2 linked regions of the Latilactobacillus sakei subsp. sakei DSM 20017 = JCM 1157 genome follow. The protein of the gene in region 2 interacts with the protein of the main gene of each other region in a pairwise test. Links are inferred from orthologs where the notes say so. Each region holds a gene or a part of one and is shown on either strand. Other genes may lie near its edges. The genes, in order: secG and secA.

Evidence for each region.
Region 1: the proteins of secA (region 2) and secG interact in binary tests that used the Escherichia coli proteins (3 or more experiments, as listed by UniProt). The link is inferred for Latilactobacillus sakei subsp. sakei DSM 20017 = JCM 1157 from one-to-one orthologs.

What each region holds. Positions count from the first base shown.
Region 1 is NZ_AP017929.1:1,050,454-1,053,447, reverse strand. Bases 142-2,796 are described here. They hold secG (preprotein translocase subunit SecG), read right to left. Parts: upstream 1,760-2,796; coding sequence 1,523-1,759; downstream 142-1,522. Other genes in these bases: LEUCM_RS05230 (ClC family H(+)/Cl(-) exchange transporter), read right to left, coding at 1,839-2,796; LEUCM_RS05240 (alpha/beta hydrolase), read right to left, coding at 652-1,410; rnr (ribonuclease R), read right to left, coding at 142-636. Outside these bases: more of rnr, read right to left, coding at 1-141; more of LEUCM_RS05230, read right to left, coding at 2,797-2,994. UniProt on the Escherichia coli protein: Subunit of the protein translocation channel SecYEG. Overexpression of some hybrid proteins has been thought to jam the protein secretion apparatus resulting in cell death; while this may be true it also results in FtsH-mediated degradation of SecY.
Region 2 is NZ_AP017929.1:1,906,631-1,909,964, reverse strand. What follows is about bases 255-3,249. They hold secA (preprotein translocase subunit SecA), read left to right. Parts: upstream 255-567; coding sequence 568-2,931; downstream 2,932-3,249. Other genes in these bases: hpf (ribosome hibernation-promoting factor, HPF/YfiA family), read left to right, coding at 255-319. Outside these bases: more of hpf, read left to right, coding at 1-254. UniProt on the Escherichia coli protein: Required for protein export, interacts with the SecYEG preprotein conducting channel.

The sequences.
Region 1 (2,994 bases), 860 kb from region 2 along the record:
CCCGCGCATTTGGCCAGGGGTATCGATACTTGGGTATGACGTAATATCGACTTGGACCATGTCTCCTTTTTGAGGGTGCAAACCGTTGTCTGTTAAGTAAATTAAATAGCTGCTTAATTTTTTAGCATGGCTTTGAATGTAACCAATCAAGCCTGTTTTTTCTTTTTGGATATCTGAATAAGGCATGAATTCGCCGACGATTTCTTCAATCCCCCGCGTAATCACTTTAGCCACTTTTCCTTCAGGACCGCGGCGGCTGTTTTCTTCTGCTTCTTTGATGATGGCCACTTCAACAGTGTCACCATTCATTGCGAAGTTTGTGTTTGGTGGTGCGATAAAAATATCTGGATCGCTTGGTTCTTTATCAACCATTGAGACGAAACCAAAGCCTCGATCGTTGGCGTGGAAAACCCCTTCGACTAAGCGTTGGCTAGCTGGTAATCTGAATTTACCGGCATCATCCATTAAAAGGTGTTTGTCCCCTTCTAATTCGGCTAATACTTTCACTAAATCTTTGAATCCTTGTGAGCCGGCCACACCGATTCGTTCACTGATTTCTGATACGTTTAATTGTTGCGTTTCATCTGCTGCAAAAATGGCTAGGATGGCAGCTTTCATTTGGTCAACTTGTGTCAAATCAACACCTCTTTCTTATTTCTCATAACGTTTAATAAATGCTTCAACATCTGTTTCTAATTGGTGGTGTGCCCGATCGACTGTAATCACGTGACCGGCATTGTCATACCAGTGATAATCAACTGGTGTTTGTTGTGCTCCTAAGCGTTGTTTTAATACTGATGCGCCATTAGGATCAATCACTTGATCTTGACCACCTTGACCGATAAAGGCTGGCTTATCACCAATCTGATCTAAATCGGCGGTGACTAACGCGCTAAAATCAGCGATTGCTTGTAGTTGTTGTGGTAACTGTTGCTTAATCTTGGCCAATTGAACGGCTTGATCAGCGGCCGTTTTTTCAGCCATCTGATAAAGGCGTTGCGCATAACCCAGAAATAGCGGTTCTAATTTATCAGTCGGTCCTTCTAGTACTGGCGCGCTAAAAATGCCACCACCAATCACCGCTGGCATCGTTTCGATTGCGCGCATCGCGAACAATCCACCCAATGACAACCCAAAAACAAATAGTGGTTTCTTGGCAGCAACTTGTAACTTCTGAATGGCAGCCGTTGTATCCGCCCACCAAGCTTGGACACTACCTTCTTCTAAGATATCAAGTGGTTCAAAAGTGGCATGCCCCGTAAAATGCGGTGCAAGTACACTGATTTGCTGTTTCTCTAAAAAACGGCCCATCATATGAACATCATTGGCACTTCCTGTATAAGCGTGCAATAACACCACGCCAACAGGGCCACTATCATAATAGTAAGGTTGTGGTAACCGATACTGCATTCAAACCCGCCTCCAGTACTTGACCGATTTAATTCATTTAAAAAGGTCTCCTGCTATTTGAACAGGAGACCGCATCAACGTTCTTATTAGAATTCGATCCGTCCTACTTGCTTTAGTGTGATGATAAATAAACTAATGCAATTGCAAAGACGAAAAATAAAGTTCCGAGGACCACTGTTACCTTCTGCATGAAGGCTTCAAATCCTCTAGCCTTTTGCTTACCAAATAAGTCACCAGATCCACCTGATAAAGCACTCAATGCATCTTGTTGTTTACTTGGTTGCATCATGACTGCTATCACAATCAAGATTGAATCGATTAATAATAAGTTCAGGATAAGATTTTCCAACCTAACTCCCTACCTTTCTATCTACACTGTCTTTTAATACTTTAGCATAAAAAGTAGTTAATCACCACTTTTTTATCAATTATTTCACGAGATTCTCATCCGCTTTTTTTAAGGTTTGGGCAGCGGCTTCAATCTGTCGCCGCACGGTTGCTCGTAAGTGATGATCGGTTAAAATGACCAAGGTGTCACCCGCGCGAATCAGCGTATCACCATGCGGAATCAATTCCGTTTCGCCGCGCCGCACGGCAATTAATAAACAAGTTTCCGGCCAAGCAACATCGCGGACTTGATGATCTTCCAATGGTGCCCCGGCAAAAATCGGTACTTCCAAACGATCTTTAAATTGTGCCATATCGGTTTTGGGTTGGCCAATTAGGCGTTGTAATAACGACGCATAAATCGGTGCGCCACCCATCAAATCAACCACGACATACGCGACTAACGATAAAATCGCCAACGGCATTAAATGGGTGAGTGTCCCGACCATTTCGGTTACCAATAAAATCGCCGTAAACGGTGCTTTCCCGATGCCGGCAAAATAACCACCCATCGCAAAAATAATTAGATTAGGGACATAAACCGGTGCTAACCAGCCCAATTGGACCATCACTAAGCCATAGACGGCCCCAATTAGTGCGCCCAGTGACAAGATGGGCAAGAAGATCCCCCCTGGCAAGCCAGAACCATACGAAATCATTGAGAAAACAAACCGCAAAACTAGTAACAATGCCACCGTGGTTAAAGTTGGCACTTGTTGGCCTAATTGTGTGATCAAACCATTCCCGCCACCTAAGACCGTTGGCCAAAAGTAACCGATGGGCAATACAAGCACTAACGGCAATAAGCCCCAATAATATTTAGGCACTGGTAATCGCTTATAAAACTGCGGTAACCAAAGCAACGTTTTTTGATAGACGTAGCCCAACAACCCGAGCACAATCCCTAAAAGAATCAGATGCCAATACTGATTAATCGGTAAATTATGTGTATACGTAATGTGCAACGTGGGCGTTAATCCGAAAAAATTCAATGAGATGAAGTTAGCCCCGATTGCACTGGTCAATGCGGTTAGCCAAATAAGTGGGGAAAAATTATGATAGATTTCTTCCAGTACGAAAAAGGTTCCAGCAATTGGTGCGTTAAAAGCGGCCGATAAACCAGCCGCCGCCCCACCAGCGATTAAAATACGGCGATCAGCGCCGTGATCGTCTAAGCGGTCCGCTACGCCTTGACCG
Region 2 (3,334 bases):
TAGTGTTGATCTGGTAACTGATAAACTAGAACGTCAAATTCGTAAATATAAAACAAAAATTAATCGTAAATCACGTGAACGTGGTATCAAGGGTGTTGAATTAGTGGTTTCTTCTGAAGAAACTTTACCAGAAGAACCAATGCAAGTTGTTAGAACTAAACGTGTTTCATTAAAACCAATGGATAGCGAAGAAGCCATCTTACAAATGAACATGTTAGGTCATGAATTCTTTATCTTTGAAGATTCAGAAACAAATGGCACAAGCATTGTTTACAAACGCCAAGATGGTCGTTATGGTTTGATCGAAACAGATGAATAAAAAATTTTAAATAAACATCGTGAAGGGCTCGAGACAAACAAAATAGTGTTTGTTTCGAGCCCTTTATTTATTTTCAGAATAAGACTATAGGTAATAGGGTTAATTTTATGCCTAATCGCATGTATTTGTTTAAGCATCAGGTTTTAATTGACTGTAATAAATGTTAGAATAAGATGTTAGTGGTCCAGTAATTCTAAAATTTAATTAAAATCATAGTGATCAGAATTTTCAGAGGAGAATTATAATACATGGCAAATTTTCTAAAATCATGGGTAGAAAGCGATAAACGTGAAGTTGGACGAATGGGCAAAATTGCCGATAAAGTACAATCTTATGAAGATGAATACAGTAATTTATCTGACGAAGCGTTACAAGCTAAGACACCTGAATTTAAAACAAGATTAGCAAATGGCGAAACATTAGACGATATTTTACCTGAAGCATTCGCGGTCGCTCGAGAAGGCGCTAAACGTGTGCTTGGTTTATTCCCATTCCGGGTTCAAATTATTGGTGGGATTACATTACACGAAGGTAATATCGCTGAAATGAAAACTGGTGAAGGTAAAACGTTAACCGCCACAATGCCCGTTTATTTGAACGCGCTTGCGGGTCAAGGGGTTCATGTTGTTACCGTCAATGAATACCTTTCAAGTCGTGATGCGACTGAAATGGGTGAATTGTATAACTGGTTAGGGCTTTCAGTTGGTTTGAACCTAAACGCGAAGACCCCTGAAGAAAAACGCGATGCTTACAACTCTGATATTACGTACTCAACTAATAGTGAACTTGGCTTTGATTACTTACGTGATAACATGGTTGTTTACAAAGAAGAAATGGTACAACGTCCATTGAACTTTGCAATTGTCGATGAAGTGGATTCAATCTTAATTGATGAAGCCCGGACACCTTTGATTATTTCTGGACAAGCAGAAAAATCAACGGCACTTTATATCCGTGCGGACCGCTTTGTGAAAACCTTAAAAGAAGATGCAGATTATAAAATCGATTGGCCTACAAAAACAATTAGTTTAACAGAAGCCGGTATTGGCAAAGCTGAAGCTAATTTTGGTCTAGATAACTTATATGACATTGAAAATACAGCTTTGACGCATCATTTGGATGAATCATTGCGTGCTAATTTCATCATGTTGAAGGATATCGATTATGTGGTTCAAGATGGTGAAGTCTTGATCGTTGATCAATTCACTGGACGTGTGATGGATGGTCGTCGTTATTCAGATGGCTTACATCAAGCGATTGAAGCCAAAGAAGGCGTTGAAATCCAAGATGAAACCAAAACAATGGCCAACATTACGTATCAAAATTATTTCAGAATGTATAACAAACTTTCAGGGATGACTGGGACGGCTAAAACCGAAGAAGAAGAATTCCGTGAAATTTACAATATGGAAGTTATCTCAATTCCAACTAACCGCCCAATCGCACGTAACGATAAATCAGATGTGTTATACCCAACGCTTGAAAGTAAATTCCACGCCGTTGTGAAGGACATCAAATCACGTTACGAAAAAGGCCAACCAACATTAGTTGGGACGGTTGCGGTTGAATCATCAGAATTACTATCACGTTTATTAGACGAAAATAATGTGCCACATGCTGTCTTGAATGCGAAAAACCATTTCAAAGAAGCTGAAATCATCATGAATGCTGGCCAACGGGGCGCTGTTACAATCGCTACTAATATGGCTGGTCGTGGGACTGATATTAAATTAGGACCTGGTGTCACAGATTTAGGCGGTTTAGCTGTTATCGGTACTGAACGTCATGAATCACGACGGATTGATAACCAACTTCGAGGCCGTGCTGGTCGTCAAGGTGATCCTGGTGAAACACAATTCTATATGTCATTGGAAGACGACTTGATGAAACGTTTTGGTTCAGAACGAATCAAAGCATTCCTAGATCGGATGAAGATTTCAGACGACGATGCTGTCATCCAAAGTAAGATGATTACGCGCCAAGTTGAAGCCGCACAAAAACGGGTTGAAGGGAATAACTATGATACACGTAAACAAACCCTTCAATACGATGATGTCATGCGTGAACAACGTGAAGTCATTTATAAACAACGGATGCAAGTCATTATGGCAGAAGACAACTTAAAAGAAGTGATTATGCCAATGATTTCAAGAACGGTTAAACGAATCGTTCAATTGCACACACAAGGTGATACAGCAGATTGGAACCTTGAAGCAATTCATGATTTTGCAACGACTTCAATGGTTAGTGAAGAACAATTAACACTTGAGAAGTTACAAGGCAAGTCAGCTGAAGAAATCGAAGCATTATTGATGACTTTTGCAGAAAAGAATTATGCAACAAAACAAAAACAATTATCTGATGAAAATCAAATGCTTGAATTTGAAAAAGTTGTTATTCTCCGTGTTGTTGATGAACGTTGGACAGACCACATCGACGCAATGGATCAACTTAGAAATTCAATCGGATTACGGGGCTACGGTCAAATGAATCCATTGGTTGAATATCAAGAAGAAGGCTACAGAATGTTTGAAGAAATGATTAGTGATATCGATTACGATACAACTCGACTCTTCATGAAGGCGGAAATTCGTCAAAATATTCGACGCTAATTAACGAATGGCTGAGGCAATTGACTTAGCCATTTTTTAATGGCATGAAATCAAAAAGAGGTTAATCAAATGGAATTAAGTGAAGCAAGACATTTATTAAACGAAATTGAGAGTAAAATAACGCAGTTCAGGGGGTCTCTTTGACTTAGAAGGCCTTCAAGAAAGCATCGCACAAAATGAAGCACAGATGGGCGATCCTGATTTTTGGAATGACCAACAATCAGCGCAACAATTAATTGATCAAAATAATGTGTTAAAGGAAAAGTATGATTCTTTTAACCAATTACAGGCGCAGTTTGAGGAATTGAGTGTCACTTTAGAGTTATTACAAGAAGAACCTGATGACGAGCTACAGGCGAGCTTTGAAGCCGACTTAGAGCAGATTCAAAGTCAGATGCGCCAA